DNA from 3 places in the Streptomyces sp. NPDC049887 genome. Region 1 is predicted to be linked to each of the others. Evidence: riboswitches for the same ligand, from Rfam matches in the RefSeq annotation. Region 1 holds a riboswitch; each other region holds the start of a gene.
What was found. Region 1 has a riboswitch for cobalamin ahead of AB0J10_RS30350 ((2Fe-2S) ferredoxin domain-containing protein). Riboswitches for the same ligand answer to the same signal wherever they lie in the genome.
Positions count from the first base shown of each region.

Region 2: another riboswitch for cobalamin. It lies ahead of AB0J10_RS08140 ((2Fe-2S) ferredoxin domain-containing protein); the one in region 1 lies ahead of AB0J10_RS30350 ((2Fe-2S) ferredoxin domain-containing protein).
Region 3: another riboswitch for cobalamin. It lies ahead of AB0J10_RS17295 (cobalamin biosynthesis protein); the one in region 1 lies ahead of AB0J10_RS30350 ((2Fe-2S) ferredoxin domain-containing protein).

Region 1 covers NZ_JBFAMM010000035.1:66,341-72,650, reverse strand. Annotated here, with positions in the region: partial or broken gene AB0J10_RS30365 (alcohol dehydrogenase catalytic domain-containing protein) at 1-492, opposite strand, end outside; gene AB0J10_RS30360 (alpha/beta fold hydrolase) at 647-1,417, shown strand; partial or broken gene AB0J10_RS30355 (hypothetical protein) at 1,574-1,624, opposite strand; gene AB0J10_RS30350 ((2Fe-2S) ferredoxin domain-containing protein) at 1,813-2,202, opposite strand; cobalamin riboswitch at 2,242-2,431, opposite strand; gene AB0J10_RS30345 (hypothetical protein) at 2,671-3,066, shown strand; gene AB0J10_RS30340 (carbonic anhydrase) at 3,244-3,846, shown strand; gene AB0J10_RS30335 (SulP family inorganic anion transporter) at 3,932-5,527, shown strand; gene AB0J10_RS30330 (selina-4(15),7(11)-diene synthase) at 5,878-6,310, shown strand, end outside.
Region 2 covers NZ_JBFAMM010000005.1:87,842-94,151, reverse strand. Annotated here, with positions in the region: gene AB0J10_RS08150 (iron ABC transporter permease) at 1-402, opposite strand, end outside; gene AB0J10_RS08145 (ABC transporter substrate-binding protein) at 480-1,475, opposite strand; gene AB0J10_RS08140 ((2Fe-2S) ferredoxin domain-containing protein) at 1,614-2,015, opposite strand; cobalamin riboswitch at 2,055-2,249, opposite strand; gene AB0J10_RS08135 (SDR family oxidoreductase) at 2,459-3,586, shown strand; gene AB0J10_RS08130 (SDR family NAD(P)-dependent oxidoreductase) at 3,680-6,310, shown strand, end outside.
Region 3 covers NZ_JBFAMM010000012.1:149,945-156,254, forward strand. Annotated here, with positions in the region: gene AB0J10_RS17290 (cobyric acid synthase) at 1-1,419, opposite strand, end outside; gene AB0J10_RS17295 (cobalamin biosynthesis protein) at 1,416-2,399, opposite strand; cobalamin riboswitch at 2,430-2,590, opposite strand; gene AB0J10_RS17300 (hypothetical protein) at 2,716-2,937, opposite strand; gene AB0J10_RS17305 (inorganic phosphate transporter) at 2,950-4,206, opposite strand; gene AB0J10_RS17310 (class II aldolase/adducin family protein) at 4,605-5,318, shown strand; gene AB0J10_RS17315 (alpha/beta fold hydrolase) at 5,378-6,310, shown strand, end outside.

The DNA of each region.
Region 1 (6,310 bases):
CTCGGGGTCGAGCATCGTGTCGTTGTGACCGTCCGCGGACTCCAACTCCACCGACAGGCAGTGCGCCACGACCCGGTCCCCGGCCTTCCAGCGGTTCACACCCGGCCCGGCCCGCAGGACGACGCCGGCGAGGTCGGAGCCCAGCACGTGGTACGGCAGGTCGTGGCGCTTGGTCAGCTCCGACAGCCGGCCGTAGCGCTCCAGGAAGCCGAACGTCGGCAGGGGCTCGAAGATCGACGACCACACGGTGTTGTAGTTGATCGCCGACGCCATCACCGCCACCAGCGCCTCGCCCGGACCCGGCTCCGGCGTCACCACGTCCTCCAGGTGCAACGACTTCCGGGGATCCTTGTCCACCGTCGCCACACCCTCGAACATGCCGATGTCTTCTTTTCTGACGACGCTCCCCCGGTAACTCTCGGGGATGCGCAGACCGGAGAAGTCCACGGTCTCGGCGTCGTCGGAAAGGATGGCGCTGACTATTTCGTTCACAGGATCAGGGTAGGAAGAGGGCCTCGGTGCGGGAACCCCGATTCCACCGGCGGACCCCCCAGAAAAGCCGGTAGGGGGTTGTCGGCCGGAAATCCGCTCCGCAATTCTCTGTTCGGTGCACCGATGAGAACGGGTATGAAGGAATGTGGAAATTATGGAGAGTCCTGCCCGCGACGGCGCCGGCACAGGTTCCTGGATCCGCAGGTTCCACCCGGTCCCCGATGCCGACGCCCGGCTCGTGTGCTTCCCGCACGCCGGGGGTTCCGCCGGCTTCTTCTTCCCACTCTCGCGCGCCCTCGCGCAGCAGGGTGTCGAGGTGCTCCCGGTGCAGTACCCGGGACGGCAGGACCGGCAGGCCGAGCCCACCGTCCCGGACATGGCGGTGATGGCCGACCGGGTCGCCGAGGCCCTCACCCCCTACCTGGACCGGCCGTTCGCGCTCTTCGGCCACAGCATGGGCGCGACCCTCGCCTACGAGGTGGCCCGCCGTGCGCAGGACACCGGCCGGGCGCCCGCCGCCCTGTTCGTGTCGGGCCGTCGTGCCCCGCACCGGGTCGTCGACGACGGGTTGCACCTGCTCTCGGACCGGGAATTGGTCGAGGACATCCGGGCTCTCGACGGCACGGGGTCTGAGATGTTCGGCGACCCGGAGCTGCTGGAACGCGCCCTGCCGGCCATTCGGAGCGATTACCGGGCCGCCGAGACCTACCGGTTCCTCCCGGGACCGCAACTGCGCTGCCCGGTGCATGCGCTGACCGGGTTCTCGGACCCACGCGTGGGCGTCGGCGAACTGCACCACTGGGCCGGCTGCACCGATGGGCCGTTCGAGCTCCAGGTCTTCCCCGGCGGCCACTTCTACCTCACGGATCACGCCGAGGCGATCACTGCCGGGATCGCGGACCGGCTGGCCACGGCGACGGCCTGACGGGCGGTCCCGGCCGGGCCGTGGCGGACTCGGCCGGGCCGGCGCGCCAGGCCCTTGACCGGCATCCGCCGTAGGTCCTCCCCGTCCAGCAGCACCCGTCCGTGGCGGGGCCAGTGCCCGGTGGACAGTGCGCAACAGGGTCGACCTCCCGGCGCCGTCGGGGCCGACGAGGCCGACGACCTCGCCGGGGGCCGCACTCAGCGACACGCCCTCCGCCAGGGCCCTGCCCCGTCCTGGACCACCGGCAGGTCCTCCACGGCCAGTCCTCCCGGCGCGCCCACGGCTCCGCTCCCCCTCGTGGCGTCCTCCCTCATGCCGTGCTCCGGCGCATCAGCCACCGGATGACGCGGCGGGCCGCGCGTCGGACGGGAGCGTGGGGCGAGGGGTCCGACGGCTCAGCCTGCGTCCCGGAGCGATCCGGAACGGACGCGCCGTGGCGGGGTGAAGGCGTACAGCGCGAGGATCTCCGGCATCTCGGCGAGGCCCGGGCCGCCCGCGCGCACCCACGCGGCCACGTCCTCGGTCGCGGCCGGATCGTTCACCAGGCCGAACCAGGCCGGTCGCCCGCCCGCGGCCCGCCCCTCGGCCGACGGCTGCACGACGACGACGTTCGCCTGGTCGCACACGTCCAGACAGTCGGTGATCCGCACCGGTGCCTGTTCCGCGAGACGCGCGGCCTGATGCGCGTGGTCGACTCCGGTCACCTTGGGACTGCCGCAGCAGCAGTCCCGGCACACCACGATCCGGCACGGCACCGGACCGGTGTCCACTGGCCCCCTGGGCACCACGACAAGCCCTCCCCTCCGGGGAAATCCGCCCCGGTCAGCTCGAGGAGGCGACCGCGTGAGTCTCCTGGCTCCCGGGTCACCGCTCGCCCCGGCCTTCCCACCCGCCTCCGGGCAGTGGTCCGCTCGGGGTCCGCTCGCCGATCACAGTGGCGGGACCGCGCCGGATTCACACCGGCTTCCTCGTTCCGCCGTCGCCTTTTACGGCGCTCATCATCGCAGAGTCCCGCGCCGTGTCCACGCCGTGTCCGGATCCGGCCGGCCAGGACCGCCCGTCACTCCACTCCGGGCGGCCACCGAGGGCGTCGGCCGTACCGCGAACGGACGCCCACCGGTGGCACCCGAACACCGGACGAACCAGGCTGACAACACCACATACTGCAAAAGACGCAGTAATCAACCGGAAAACGAGGCAAAGGAACGGTAATGTTCGGCCCGGCGCAGCACTGACAGCCAAGGAGTCCGGCGGTGATCTCACGTGTGTCAGCGGGCATTCTGCTGATCTGCGCGGTGCTGCTGCACGTGGTGACTCCGCTGTGCGCCACCCCCGACGCGCCCCGGGCCGAGGCGGCCGTCGTCACCGAGAACAGGAACCCCCACACCGCGGCCGTGGTCGTCCGCGCGGACGGTGCCGGGCTCCACCACGACGAGTACGACCCGCGCAACCACCCCTCGCGGCTGACCCCACTCGGCGCTCCGGCCGCCGCCGGCCCCGGCTACGGGAACACCGGCCACGGCGGCGGCGCCCCGGACGAGACGACGGGCCCCCCGCCCGGCACGTCGGCCGGGACCGCGAGACACAGCCGGAATCCCGGCGCCGCAACGGCGCCGACCCTGAGCACCCTGCAGTCGTTCCGCTGCTGACCGGCAGGTGCGCCACCGGTCACCGCCCTCCCCCAGCCCCCGGGACACCGCTCCGGCACGCCCCGGGACGGACCCGGGGCGGGCCGACGCCGCCGTCACGGGGCGTCAGGGCCACCGCGGCGCACCCCTCTTCTGCGAAGCAGACCCGTTCCGCATCGAAGAGACCGAGGTACGACCATGCAGTCACTCATCGAGCACGCCCGGCAGTTCCCCGCGCGGATCGCGGGCCAGCAGGACGCCTACGCGGCACTCGCGCGGGGGCAGCGGCCCCAGGCGCTGTTCATCACCTGTTCCGACTCCCGGGTGGTCCCCTCGCTGATCACCGGCGCCCGGCCCGGCGACGTGTTCGAGGTACGCACGGCCGGGAACATCGTCCCGCCCTGGCGGCCGCAGGCGGCGTGTGCCGTCGGGGGCAGCCTGGAGTTCGCCCTGGAGGCCCTGGAGGTGCCGGACATCGTCGTGTGCGGCCACTCGCACTGCGGTGCCGTCCAGGGCCTGCTGCGGGAGCAGGACGTCCGGAGCATGCCGCTGGTACGGCGCTGGCTCACCCGGGCGGGCCACCGCACCGGGCAGGACGGGTCCGCTCCGTCGGCCGACGAGGAACTGACGCCCGCCGTGCAGCGGCACGTCCTGACCCAGCTCGGCCATCTGCGGACCTACCCCTGCGTCGCCCGGCGGCTGGACTCCGGCCGGCTGCGGCTGCACGCCTGGTTCTACATGGTCGAGTCCGGCGAGGTCCTCTCCTGCGCGGCGGACGGCCGCACCTTCCGGCCCCTGTGATCCGGGCCGGTGCGGTGGCCGCCGGCGGCCACCGCACCGGCCCCGACGCCCACGACGTTCCTTCCTCACCTCCTGAAAGAACGCCATGCCCCTGATCACTGCAGAGCAGCGGCGCACCCTCCGCGCCGACGTCACCGCCTCCCTCGTCGTCTTCCTCGTCGCCCTGCCGCTGTGCGTGGGCGTGGCCGTCGCCTCCGGCGTGCCGGCCGAACTCGGCCTCATCACCGGCATCGTCGGCGGTCTGGTCACCGGGCTGCTGCCCGGCAGCAGCCTCCAGGTCAGCGGTCCCGCGGCCGGGTTGACCGTCCTCGTCTTCACGGCGGTCTCCGACTACGGGCTGCCCGCCCTGGGGGTGATCGTGCTCGGCGCCGGGCTGATCCAGCTCGTGCTCGGTGCCCTGCGGCTCGGCCGCTGGTTCCGCGCGATCTCCCTGGCCGTCGTCCAGGGCATGCTCGCCGGTATCGGGCTGGTCCTGATCGCCGGTCAGCTCTACGCGCTGGCGGACGCCAAGGCGCCGGGCGGCGGCCTGGCCGACCTGGCGGGCCTGCCGCGGCTCGTCCTCACCACCGTCACCTCGCAGAACGCCCTCCTGGCCCTCGCCGTGGGCGTGGGAACGGCGCGGCTCATCGCCGTGTGGCCGCGCGTCTCGGGACGGGCGCGGGTGGTGCCGGGAGCGCTGGTCGCGGTGGGTGTCGCGACCGTACTGACCGCCCTGTTCGACCTGCCGATCGCACGGGTCGAGGTCACGGGGCTGCTGCACGCGATCCATCCGCTGGGCCTGTCCGACGCGACGCGGCTCGCCGACGTGGGACTGGCGGCCACGGTCGTGGCGTTCGCGCTGATCGCCTCGGCCGAGAGCCTGTTCAGCGCGAACGCCGTCGACCGGCTCCACTCGGGCCGCCGCACCGACTACGACAAGGAGCTGATGGCGCAGGGCGCGGGCAACAGCGTCTGCGGTCTGCTCGGCTCCCTGCCGATGACCGCGGTGATCGTGCGCAGCTCCGCGAACGTCCAGGCCGGTGCGCGCACCAAGCTCTCCCGGGTGCTCCACGGCGTGTGGCTGCTGCTCTTCGCGGCCTTCCTCCCGCAGGCTCTCTCCTACGTCCCCACCGCCGCGCTCGCCGGCGTCCTGATCCACGCGGGGTGGAAGCTGATCCCGGTGAAGGAGATCGGGCCGCTGTGGCGGGACCACCGGGGCGAGGCGGTCGTCCTGGTCGTCACGGCTGCGGCGATCGTGACGACGAACATGTTCGAGGGCGTGCTCATCGGTCTGCTCCTCGCCGTCGTCAAGACCGCCTGGGCCATGTCCCACGTCCACATCTCCGTGTCCGACAGCGGCATCGGGCCGGTCCGGGTCCGGCTCAGCGGCAACGCCACGTTCCTGCGGCTGCCCCGCATCCTGGACACCCTGGAGGCGCTGCCGCAGCGCCATGTGGAGCTCGACCTCTCCGGGGTTCGCCATCTGGACCACGCCTGCATGACCGCCCTGCAGAGCTGGGCCGACGAGCGCAACGCCCACATCTCGCGGCCGGAAGCGGAGGTCGGGGTCCTGGGCGGGTCCGGTACGGGCGGTGCGGCTGCCGAGGCGTCCGCGGGCCCGGACACGGCCGGTACGGCAGGTGGCGCGGGCGGCCAGACCCGGGGCTCGGCCGGTTTCCGCCCCAAGGGGCCGCAGCCGTAGCGCACCTGACAGCACGTCCGGTGGCGGGAACGCGCCATCCGCCGGACGGACCGCCCCCGGGCCCGCGGACGCTTCGGCGGCCGGCACGGGGGCGTCGTGCGAGTGCCCGCAGGTTCCGGTTCCGACGGGGCGCCGCAGGTCCTGGGCCCCTGCCGGTCCGCCGTGTGCCCCCGTGGCCCTCCGCTCCTCGTCCTCGCGGGGGCCGCGGTCGGTGGTCGCCCTATTGGATCGGCCGACAGGGCTGGCTACTATGCGCCATAGTTGATCACTCTGAGGTGGGAGTGATCGGTGTGACCACAGTGGCGCCGGGCACGTCGGCCCTGGCGCAAACCGCGAACGAGAGGACGGCCGTGGGGCCCGAGCTGACAGTTCCGCCGATCTACTCCCCGATAGCCCCGGCAATCCATCCACGCCACGCGGACATCGACATCCGGACCGCCGCGTGGGCAGAAACGTTTCGCATCGGCTCCGAGGAGTTGCGCGCCCGCCTCGTACGTCAGGACATCGGTACTTTCGCCGCCCGCATCCTGCCGGAGGGCCGCCAGGAGGTGATCTCCCTCCTCGCCGACTTCGTCCTGTGGTTGTTCGGTGTCGACGACGGGCACTGCGAGGAGGGCGAGCTGGGCCGGCGCCCGGGCGACCTCGCCGGCACACTCCACCGGCTGCTGCGCGTCGCCCAGAACCCCGAGGCTCCGATGCTCCCCGACGACCCGCTGGCGGCCGGTCTGCGCGACCTGCGCCTGCGGGCCGACCGCTACGGGACCTCCGGGCAGACCGCCCGCT
Region 2 (6,310 bases), on a different contig from region 1:
GAACACCCCGAACAGGGTGAGGTTGAAGACGACGACCAGCACCGCGCCGACCGAGGCGCCCGACGAGACCCCGAGCAGCATCGGGTCCGCGAGGGGATTGCGCACCAGCGCCTGCAGGGCCATCCCGCACACGGCGAGTCCCGCGCCGACGACGCCGGCCAGCAGCACACGAGGCAGCCGGACGTCGATGACGATCGTCTCGCGCACCGGTGTCCAGGACGGGTCGGCCAGTGCCGGATGCACCCGGTGCAGCAGGATGCCCCAGACCTGGTCGGCCGGCACGCTGATGGATCCGGCCGCGACCCCGGACGTGACCGTGACCACGACGAGCGCGCCGAGCAGCAGGAGCACGAGCGGGTAGGGAAGCCGCTTGCGGCCCGGGACCGTGTCCTCCCCGCCCACCGCTCTCCGGAGGCTCGCCTCCGATCCGGCGCCCGCGTCCTTCTCCTCGGTCACGCCCACTGCGTCGGTCGTGCCGCTCACTTGAAGCGATCCGGGTGGATCTGGCGGGCCAGGGACTCCACTGCTGCCGGCACCCGGACACCCAGCACCGTGGACGAGAGGGGCAGCACTGCGAACCGCTTGTTCCTGATGGCGGGTACGTCCTTCAGCGCCGGATTCGCCAGCAGGAACCTCTTCTTGTCCTCGACGGGCTGGTCGCCGTAGTCGTAGATGACGATGACCTCGGGCGCGCGCTCGGCCACCTGCTCGAACGACACGTCACCGAACGCCTTGTCCAGGTCGGCGAAGAGGTTCACCGCGCCCGCCTGCTTGATCATCTCGTTGCCGATGCCCGCCCCACCCGCGGTGAAGGCGGTCTTGTCGCCGCTGTCGTAGACGAAGAGCTTGGCCGGCGTGACTCCGGCGAGCTTGCTCTCGACCGTGTCCAGGGTGGCGTGGAGCTTCTTCAGCTCCTGATCGGCTCGTTCCGGCACACCGAAGACCTTGGCCACATTCCGGATCTCCTGGTCCATCGTGGCCATCGTCACAGGCCCGGTCGGGCACTCCTCGATGTTGAGGTAGGAGTTGATCCCGGCCTTGGACAGGGCGTCGCGGCCGCGGCCCTCCTTCTCGTCGAAGGTGCTGGCGAAACCGCCGTAGGCGAAGTCGGGTTCGGCGGCCAGCAGCGTCTCGAAGGACGGGTACTCCTCCGCGATGACCTTGATGCCGTCATACGCGTCCTGGTACTCGGGGAGGATCCTGTCGTCGAGGTAGGCCGTGCCCACCATCGTCTTCTCCAGGTCCAGCGCCAGCATGACCTCGGTCGCGTGCTGGTTCAGCGACACCGCGCGCTGCGGAGGACGCTGATAGGTCGTCTTCACACCGCAGTTGGAGATGGTGACGGGGAAGCCGTCGACGGCGGGGCCGGCTGCCCGGGCGGCGTCGTCCCGGGTGGCGCTCCCGCCACAGCCGGATATCAGCAGGGCCGCGGCGGCCATCGTCGACAGCAGGGACATCGGGCGCTTGCCCATCATGTGGTGGGTCCTCTCACCGCTGGGTGGAACCGGAACGATCCGGATGGTGGTCCGGAGGACGGCCGGGTACGCCGGCCGGCCGGTGGCTGAGTTCTGTCGGTCGGGTCGATCGGGGCGGGTCGGGTCAGTCGCCTCGCGTCAGCTGTGGAGCCGCCGCGGCGGCCGATGGCGCGGAGTCCCGGCCCGGGCGTGCCGAGGCGGGGTGAGGAGGTGGAGGTCCAGGAGGTCCGGCAGCTCCACGAGGCCCGGTGCGCCCGCCCGTACCCAGGCGGCGATGTCCCCGGTCGCAGCGGAGTTGTCGACGAGGCCGACCCAGACCGGCCGGCGGCCGGCGGCGCGCCACTCCGACGAGGGCTGCACGACGACCGCGTTCGCCTGCTCGCACACGTCGGGACACTCGGTGCCCCGGACCGGGGTGTCCCCGGCCGGACGGGCGGTCCGCTCACCGTGGTCCGCACCGGTCATCTTCGGACTGCCGCAGTCCCGGCACACCACGACCCGGCACGGCACCGATCCGCCCCGCGACACCTTCATGGGCATCACGACAAGCTCTCCTCCCCGGGGAAATCCGCCCCAGTCACATCGAGGAGGCGACCGCGTGAGTCTCCTGGCTCTCGGGTCAGTGCTCGTCCCGACCTTCCCACCCGCTTCCGGGCAGTGGTCTGTTCGGGATTCGCTCGCCGATCACAGTGGCGGGACCGCGCCGGATTCACACCGGCTTCCTCGTTCCGCCGTCGCCTTTGTCGCGGGCCATCATGGCAGAAGGAAACGTCATCCCGTACGCCCGCGAAGCAATGAGCCGTGGTGAACCGCAGCACACACCCCGCGCACGAGAGCGTTGTGCGCCGCCGCGCTCGACCACGAACCGGGGCGGCCGAAGAGCTCCCGCGAATCACGTCCTCGCGGGACGCCCGGCCTGATGGTCCTTCAATACGATTTAATGCGATTTTGCTCTTTTGATCTACATAACCCATTGTGGAGCGGTGACCGTTCTGATTACCGGTGCTACCGGCTTCGTGGGTTCACGCATCGCGCACGCGTTGCTGACGACGCGCGATCAGCGACTCGTCGCACTGGGACGCGGTGAGCTTTCGGAGCTGCGCGATCGCGTCGTCGCCGCGATCGGCCTGCACGGTGCCGTGCCCAGTGACGCTCTCCTGCGGCTGCGTTGCGTCACGGGCGATGTGACACTGCCGCGACTGGGCCTGCCGCCCGCACTGCACGCCCGGTTGGCGGGGCAGGCCGATGCCGTCTGGCACTGTGCGGGAGACATCGCTCTGGCCGGGGAGCGGGAGCGTCTCTTCCGGGTGAACACGCAGGGTACCGCCCACGTGCTCGCCTTCATGGACCAGACGGGGCCCGCATGCCGACTGGTGCATGTGAGCACCATGGCGGTCGCAGGCAGCCGGCCCGCAGGACTGGTGCTCGAAGACGATCTGACCGACGTCCACGGCTTCGTGACGCACTACGACGCGTCGAAGTACGCGGCGGAGCAACTGGTCCGCCAGTGGGCGGCCCGACGTGCGCGTCCGGCGGTGGTGCTGCGACCCGGCGTGGTGGCCAGTGACCGGCCCCTGCCGGCCAGTGCGGCCGAACACCCCCTGGCTCAGCTGGGGAAGATGGTCGAGGTCCTCGCCGAGGGTGGCGCGCCCGGTATCCCTCCGGTGGCCGAACGCCCGCCGGGGAGCGAGGTGCGCTTGCGGATCAAGGCGTCAGCCTCCGCCACCTTCAACATCGTGCCGAGCGACTACGCGACCGAGGCGATGGTCCGCATCGGGTACGACACGCCCGGCGGGGACACCGGGGTGCGCACGTACCACATCGTCCACCCCACGCCCACCCGACTGGCAGACGTGCTCCGTGCCTTCGAGGGGCATCACGCCGGTCTGCGACTGGAGTGCGTGGAGGAACTCGACCGGGCGAGCGTGGCTGAACTCTTCGTCGCCAGGCACTTGACGGGCTTTCTCAGTTACTGCCGGCTTCGACACCGATTCGACCGCACCCACGCACTGGCGGACACCCCCGGGCTGCCGGAGCCCGCGGCGGTCGATGCACGGTTCCTTCAGCGGGCACTCGGATTCGACGCCCTGCCGGCCTCTTCTCCGGGGTAGCGGTCCCCGGCGGCTGCCCCCCTCATCGCCACGGCAGCGCGAGCGTTCCGCCGTGCTTGCCTGAACATCCAAACCAGTCTGTTGGGAGCACAGTTGCCCTCGCATATGCCCTCGCTGTCCGATGACGCCATTGCCGTGGTGGGCACGGCCTGTCGTCTGCCGGGCGGGATCCACCACCTGGACGACCTGTGGGCCGTGCTGGCGGCCGGTGCCGACCTGGTCGGAGAGGTGCCGCCGGACCGCTTCTCGACCGCGGACTTCGTGGACACCAACTGGCGTCCCGGGCAGTCGTACACCGCGGCGGGCGGCTTCCTGAAGGACGTCTCCGGCTTCGACACCACCTACTTCACCGGGATCTCCCCCAGGGAGGCAGCCCAGATGGACCCCCAGCAGCGGCTGCTGCTGGAGATGGCGGTGGAGGTGCTGGACGACGCGGGCACCGATGCCGCCCGGCTGGAGGGGTCGGACACAGCGGTGTTCGTCGGCTGCTCGAGCCGGGACTACGGTGAGTTGCAGTCGATGTCACCGGAGTCGGTCAACGCGTACACGATGTCGGGGATGGCGGGCGCGGTCGTCGCCAACCGCCTGTCGCACTACTTCGACTGGCACGGACAGAGTGTCACCGTGGACACCGCCTGCTCGTCCGCACTGACCGCCTTGCACCAGGCGTGCGAGCACCTGCGCAGCGGACATGCCCGCCTCGCGGTGGCCGGGGGCATCAACGTTCTCCTCAACCCCCATCTGTACGCCGGTTTCTGCAGCGCCTCCATGCTGTCGCCGACAGGCCGGTGCCGGCCGTTCTCCGCCGAGGCGGACGGGTTCGCCCGAGCGGAGGGCGGCGGCCTCGTACTGCTGAAGCGGCTGGCCGACGCCCGGGCCGACGGAGATCGTGTCCACGCGGTGATCCTGTCCAGCGGCGCCAACAACGACGGACGCACTCCCGGCCTGGCACTGCCCAGCAGCGTCGCTCAGCAAGCGCTGCTGCGTCAGGTGTACGCGCAGGCCGGGCTGGTAGCCGACGACGTCGCGTATCTGGAAGCCCACGGCACGGGCACCCAGGCCGGGGACCCGCTGGAGGTGGAGGCCATCGGCCGTGCGCTCGGGGTCGGCCGCCACCGGGGGCCCCTGCCCATCGGTTCGGTCAAGAGCAACCTCGGGCACATGGAGGCCGCCGCCGGCATGGCGGGCCTGTTCAAGGCGATGCTGGTCCTCAGGCACCGGCAGATCCCGGCCACGCTGCATGCCGAACGACTCAACCCGGCCATCGCCTTCGACGATCTCAACGTGCACCCCGTCACTCGACCTGAGTCGCTCGACTCACCCGGAATGGCGGTCGCGGGTGTCAACTCGTTCGGCTTCGGCGGTGCCAATGCCCACGTCGTCCTGGCCGCCGCCCCGGCGGCCCCCGGCGACCGGCTGCTGCCCGGGACATCACGGTCGGCTGCTCTGCCGGTGGTGGTGTCCGCCCGGACCCCGGCGGCCCTGAAACGGGCCTGCGAGCAGATGGCGGAGCACCTGCAGTTCACCGAGGACGGTCTGTACGACATCGCCTACACCGCCACCCGGCGGCGCACGCGCCACGAGCACACCGCCTGCGTGTGGGCCGAGGACCCGTCACAGGCGGCCGACGCCCTGCTCCGGCTCGCGGGAGGCGAGACGTCCGAGGCGGCGGCGACCGCCGTACGCGCGGCACCGGGGCGTGTCGCGTTCGTGTTCGACGGCAACGGTTCGCAATGGGCGGGCATGGGCGCCGACCTGATGACGGAGCCGGTCTTCGCCGCCGCCGTCGACGAGGTCGACGCCTGCCTGCGCCCGCACCTGAGCTGGTCCGTGGCGGAGGGGCTCGCGGGAGGTTCACCCGACCTGGAGCGCACGGAGGTCGCCCAGCCCCTGCTGTTCGCCGTGCAGGTCGGCGTCGTCCGGCTGCTGGAAGCCGCCGGTATCGAGCCGGACGCCGTCGTCGGGCACAGCGTGGGTGAGATCGCCGCCGCGTACGCCGCCGGCTGCCTCGATCTGGAGCAGGCATGCCGCGTCGTGGCGGTACGCAGCCGGGCCCAGTCCGCCACCGCAGGCAGCGGGCGCATGGCGGCGGTCGGCCTGGGCGCCGACGAGGCCACCAAGGAACTGGCAGCCTTCGACGGACGACTGGAACTGGCCGGTGTCAACAGCACCACCGACGTCACCCTCGCCGGCGACCCCGTCGCGCTGGCGGAACTGGGCCGGCAACTGGCGGCGCGCGGCGTGTTCTTCCGGCTCCTGGACCTGGACTACGCCTTCCACTCCCGGCACATGGACCCCGTGCAGGGCGATGTCACCGGGCCGCTGAGCACGCTCCGGCCACGACAGGGCCGACTCGCGTTCGCCTCCACCGTCACGGGGGCCCTACTGGCGGGACAGCGGCTCGACGCCGGTTACTGGTGGCGGAACGTACGCGAACCGGTCCTGTTCGCCGACGCCGTCCGGTCCCTGGCGGATGAGGGCTGCACCCACTTCGTCGAGGTCGGCCCCCACCCCGTCCTGGCCACCTACCTGAAGCGGTTGCTGCCCGCGCGGACCGGCGCGCACGCCACACTGCGCCGCGACACCCACGGCCCCACCGCCGTGCGGCGTGCCGCCGCCGCGGTCATCGCGGCCGGCGCCCGCCCCGGCGCGCGGTGCTTCCCCCGGCCCGGCAGGGTGGTGTCCCTGCCCGGATACCCCTGGCAGCGCGAGCGGCACTGGAAC
Region 3 (6,310 bases), on a different contig from region 1:
GATCAGATCGCCGAGGCGGTCGAGCTGGGCCTCGCGCAGGGTGGCGAAGGAGGTGTCCGGGGCGGGGACGAAGCGCCGGCCCGCCGCCGCGGCGACGGCCCGCAGGAACGCCCGGCGGAATCCGTCGCTCTCCAGCGATCCGTGCCAGTGGGTGCCCCACACCTCACCGACCCGGCAGCCGTCGAGGAAGGGTTCGCCGCCGAGCACCTCGGCGACGCCGTGGTGGATCTCGTAGCCCTCGACCGGCTGCCGCAGCGCTTCACCGGACGGGCGGGCGAGCGTCTTCTCCGCGGCGAACCGCACCCGGACGGGGAGCAGTCCGAGCCCCGGCACGGCTCCGGCCCGGGACTCGACCTCGTCGTCGATGTGCTCGCCGAGCACCTGGAATCCGCCGCAGATGCCGAGCACGGGCCGGCCCTCCGCCGCGCGCCGGGCGAGCGCGCCGGCGAGACCGCGCTCGCGCAGCCACTCCAGGGCGCGCACGGTGCCGCGCGTACCGGGCACCACCACCAGGTCGGCGTCGGCCAGTTCCTCCGGGCGGTCGACGAAGCGCACGATCACGCCCGGCTCGGCGGCGAGCGCGTCCACGTCGGTGAAGTTGGACATCAGCGGCACGGCGCACACGGCCACGCGCAGCACGTCCTCACCGACCGGCGGTGCCACCACCGACTCGCGCACGGTGCCGCGCAGCGACACCCGCAGCCCGTCCTCCTCGTCGATGCCGAGCCCGTGCGCGTACGGCAGCACCCCGAACGTCCGCCGCCCGGTGAGTGCGTGGAGCATCTCCAGCCCCGGCTCCAGCAGCGTGACGTCGCCGCGGAACTTGTTGACGAGGTATCCCGCGATGAGTTCCTGGTCCTCCGGGGCCAGCAGCGCGGTCGTGCCGAAGAACTGGGCGAAGACCCCGCCCCGGTCGATGTCGCCCACGACGAGCACGGGGAGGCGCGCCGCGCGGGCGATGCCCATGTTGACGATGTCCGTGCGCCGAAGATTGATCTCCGCGGGGCTGCCCGCGCCCTCACAGATCACCGCGTCGTATGTGTTCCGCAACTCGTCCAGGCAGTCCATCACCGGTTCGAACAGCGCCTTCTGGCGCCCTCCGTGGTAGCCGCGCGCGCTCAGCTCGCCCACGGGCCTGCCCATCAGCACGACCTGGCTGGACCGGTCGCCGCCGGGTTTCAGCAGCACCGGGTTCATCAGGGCCGTGGGTTCCACCCGTGCGGCCTGCGCCTGCATGGCCTGAGCCCGGCCGATCTCGGCGCCCTCGCGGGTGACGAAGGAGTTGAGGGACATGTTCTGCCCCTTGAAGGGCGCGACCTTCACGCCCCGGCGCACCAGCCAGCGGCAGATCCCCGCCGTGACGACGCTCTTCCCGGCGTCCGAGGTGGTGCCCGCGACCAGCAACCCGCCCCCGCTCATGTGCGCCTCCGCCCCAGGGCCCCGGCCGCGAGGCGCCCGCCCGCGCACACCGCGAGTGCCAGCACCCCCACGCGCCGCGAGAGCCGTACCGCCCGCTCGATGTCCGCGACCTCGACGGCCCTGCCGCCGGCGCCGTTGAGCACGGGCCGGTGCTCGACCCGGCCGCCGTACGAGAGCGTCCCGCCGAGCCGTACGCCGAGGGCCCCGGCGAACGCGGCCTCCACGGGACCGGCGTTGGGGCTCGGATGCTTCGCGGCGTCGCGGCGCCAGGCGCGTGCCGCGCCGCGCGGGTCGCCGCCCGCGGCGGTCGCCAGGGCCGCGGTGAGCCGGGCCCCGGGCCAGCCCGCGAGATCGTCGAGGCGGGCCGAGGCCCAGCCGTACCGCCGGTGGCGGGGGGACCTGTGACCCACCATCGCGTCCAGGGTGTTGACGGCGCGGAACCCGACGAGTCCGGGCACGCCGCCGACCGCGCCCCAGAACAGCGCGCCCACGACGGCGTCCGAGGTGTTCTCGGCGACGGACTCGACGACGGCGCGGGCGATCCCGGGGCCGTCCAGTGCCTGCGGGTCGCGCCCGCACAGATGCGGCAGCCGTTCCCTGGCGACCTCGATGTCCCCGGCCGCCAGCGCCCCGCCGATCGACCGGGCCTCCCGGCCCAGCGAGGTGCCGCCGACGACGGCCCAGGTGGCGGTCGCGGTCAGGGCGACGGCGGCGCCGCGCGATCGGCGTGCGAAGGCGGCGGCCAGCGCGCCCGCGGCGATCGCGCCGCCGGCGCACACCGCGGTGTGCAGGGCGCCCCAGCCACGGTGGTCGCGCCAGAGTCTCCGTTCGACCGCGGCGGCGGCCCGGCCGAAGGCGGCGACCGGGTGCCCGCGGCGTGGATCGCCGAGGAGCAGGTCGCCGGCCAGTCCGGCCGCGGCGCCGTACGCGAACGTGATGTCCGGGCGCGGCACGCCCGGCCTCCCCGGTTCGGCAGGCATGTTCGTCCTCACTCAGGGTCCGCGCCCTGGCTCGACGTGACCGGCGGGAGAGAGTTCCTGGCTCCGGGGTGCTCCGTGAGGGAGCGCACCCGTGACAGTGGCGGGACCGCGCCGGATTCGCACCGGCTTCCTCTTCTGCCGCCGTAAATGGCTCCGGAAGTCCACCACGGTCCCCGAACGCCCGTCAACTCGCCCTTGACCTGCGACGGGACAGTGTGCCGAGGCCCACACCGGGCGGGTGCGGGCGCGCACACGACAGGGGCCGGACCACCCGGAGGTGGGCCCGGCCCCTGTGCGAGGAGGTGCCGTACGGCGGTCAGACCACGATCAGATAGATCCCGAAGGCCACCGCCGCCGCGCAGAGCGCGAAGCAGGCGTACGCACCCGTGCGGGCGAGGCCGGCGGAGCCTCCCTGCGCGGCCGCGGCCTCCTGCTTGGAGAGACCCGCGATGCCCAGGGTGAACAGGCCCACCAGGGCGACGGTCACGACGAGGCTCACGCCGAAGACGGAGCCCAGAGCTGCCCAGTCGATCTTCATGCTGTTCTTTCCTTACACCGTGGCGGCGGGCGCCGCAGTGGACTCGGATGCCTGGGCCGGGACGGTGGCCTTCAGCGCCTCGGGCTCGGTGACCGGGGTCGTGGCGGCACCGGCCGGGGGCGGGGTGACGGCCGCGATGGCGGCGGTGACGACGCCCGCGGGCTCGACCTCGTCGTCCGTGACGTTGGTGTGGTCGACCGGCTTGCGGCGCGAGATCACCCAGATGGCCCCGGAGCCGGCGACGAGCAGCACGGCCACGGCGGCGATGCCCCAGGTGCCCTGCTTGGTCAGGAACTCCGCGGCCGCGGCGACCAGGGCGGCGGCGGGCAGGGTCAGGCCCCAGGCGACGAACATCCGGGTCGCGGTGGACCAGCGGACCACACCGCCCCTGCGGCCGAGACCGGCGCCCATCACGGCACCCGAGCAGGACTGGGTGGTGGAGAGCGAGAAGCCGAGGTTCGAGGAGGCCAGGATGACCGTCGCGGCGCTGGTCTGGGCGGCGAAGCCCTGCTGCGGCTGGAGGTCGGTCAGCCCCTTGCCCATGGTGCGGATGATGCGCCAGCCGCCGAGGTAGGTACCGAGCGCGATCGCGACACCGGCGGAGACGATGACCCACATCGGGGGGTTCGAGCCGGGCGCGAGGACGCCGCCGGTGACCAGGGCCAGGGTGATGACGCCCATGGTCTTCTGCGCGTCGTTGGTGCCGTGGGCGAGGGACACCAGGCCGGCGGAGGCGATCTGCCCGGCGCGGTAGCCCTTGGAGGTGGCCTTGTTCTCGTTCGTGCCACCGATCCGGTACGTCAGCCTGGTGGCGACCACGGCCGCGAGGCCGGCGACGAGCGGAGCCGCGACGGCGGGGATCAGGACCTTGGTGACGATCGTGCCCCCGTTGACGGCGGAGAAGCCGGCCGACATCACGGCGGCGCCGATGAGGCCGCCGAAGAGGGCGTGGGAGGAGCTGGACGGGAGGCCCAGCAGCCAGGTCAGCAGGTTCCAGAGGATCGCGCCGACGAGCGCGGCGAAGATCACTTCTGGGCGGATGCCCTCTTCGTTGATGATGCCGCCCGAGATCGTCTTGGCGACCTCGACGGACAGGAACGCGCCGACCAGGTTCAGCACGGCGGACATCGCCACTGCTGCCTTCGGTCTCATCGCACCCGTCGAGATGGTCGTCGCCATGGCGTTGGCGGTGTCGTGGAAGCCGTTCGTGAAATCGAACACGAGTGCTGTCACGACGACAATCGCGAGCAGCAGGGTGATGTGCTCCATTTACCGGGTACCCAGGCAATCGTTCAGATGTCAGTGGCTCGGGTGAACGTAGGGTTGCTGAGTGAACGGAAGGTGAACTGGGGCGGGCTTTGGAGTGTCTTCAAGCGGAGTGAGGCTCTTCCGTTCATGCCTGCGGAGACGCTTGCGGCGGTGTCCCGGGAGCGCTCGCGGCCGGGGCGTACCGATCGGAATCGGCCAAATTCCTGGCCTGTAGCTCTCCAGGGTGGTCGCGAAGTGGCCGCTAAGTGATCAAAATCCTTCGCCTGGATGAACGCCGAAAGAGATTCCGGTCACTCCGGACTTTCCGTCGCCACGCCCCGGCCATCGGGGTGCGGCGACGGCGGCCCGGAGCCGGCCCGCCGTCGCCGCCACCGGTCCGGACTGACACGATCGGCCGCATGACGGAACAGGGGCAACCCGACGAACAGCCGGACGAACAGCCGGAGGGCCAGGAGCGGGAGGCGATATCCCGGGCCTGGTCGGACCTCGTGGCCACGGCGCGCAGAACCGTCGCGGACGGCCTGGTCGTGGGAACCTCGGGGAACGTCTCCGTACGCGTCCCCGGCCCCACCGGCGACATCGTGCTGGTCACCCCCAGCGGGGTGCACTACGACCGGCTCACCGCGGCGGACGCCGTCGGTGTCCGCCTCGACGGGCGGCAGGTCCTCGGGCAGCTCACGCCCACCAGCGAGCTCCCGATGCACCTCGCGATCCACCGCGCCACCGACGCGGTGGCCGTCGTCCACACGCACGCCGTGCACGCCACGGCCGTCTCCACCCTCGTCGACGAACTGCCGCTGATCCACTACATGGCGGCGGCCCTCGGCGGCCCCGTCCGCGTCGCCCCCTACGCCCTGTACGGCACCGGCGAGCTGGCGGCGCACATGCTCCGCGCCCTGGCGGACCGCACCGGCTGCCTGCTCCGCAACCACGGGACGGTCACCTACGGGTCCTCACTGGACCAGGCCTTCGACCGCACGGCCCAGCTGGAGTGGATGTGCCGCCTCTGGCTCACTGCCGTCTCCGTCCCCGGACGCACCCCCGCCCTGCTCTCCGAGTCGCAGCTCCGGGAGGTCGCCGGGAAGCTCCGCGACTACGGCCAGTCCCGCTGACGTCACTCCCGCCGCCCGGTCCACTGGCACCCCGGCACGGACCTCACCACACTGGAACGGTGCGCCCGGCAACAGCGACGGCAGCGGCCGTCACCACCCTCATCGGTCTCGGCGCGGCCGCGTTCGCCGCAGGCCGGTACGCCAGCGACGCCGCGCTGAAGGCCCCCGCGGGACGACCCCTGCCCGGTGAAGGGCGGCTCACCGTGCACGCCACCGGGCCGGGCCGGGTCACCCTCACCCGCAGCCTCGTCTCCCAGCGCCCCGGCACCTACGGGCTCTGCGGGCACGACGTGCACGCCCTCGCGGGCCCCGTCCTGGAACAGGTGCCGCACGCGGCGGACACCGTGGTCCGCCGGCTGGAGCGGGTCGAGCGCGGCAGCCTCGACCCCGGCACCAAGGTGCGGCTCACCCCCCAGCTGCACGTCGGCGACCCGGACAGCGCGCTCGGCATCGACCACGAGGACGTGGACATCCCGGGCGAACTCGGGCCCCTGCCGGGCTGGTTCGTCCCCGGACCGCGCTCGACCTGGGTCATCGTGGTGCACGGCCTCGGCACCACGCGTGAACTCACGATGAACCTCATGCCGTTCCTCACCGAGCAGCGACTGCCGGTGCTGGCGCCCGCCTACCGCGGCGACCCCGGCGCTCCCGCGCCCCCCGACGGCCTCGGGCACCTCGGTGACTCCGAATGGCGCGACCTCGACGCGGCCGTGCGTTTCGCGGTCCGCGGCGGCGCCGACCGCGTCATCCTGCACGGCTGGTCCACCGGCGCGTCAATGGCCCTGCACGCCGCCGCCAACTCCGCGCTTCGCGAGCGGATCGCCGGACTCGTCCTGGACTCCCCGGTCCTGGACTGGGAGACCACTCTTCGGTCCCTCGCCGCGGCCCGCCGCATGCCGACCGCACTGCTGTCGCTCGCGGTACGCGCGGCACAGGGGCGCACGGGCCTCCACGGCGACCGGCTGCGGGCGGCCGCCGACCCGGACGCACTG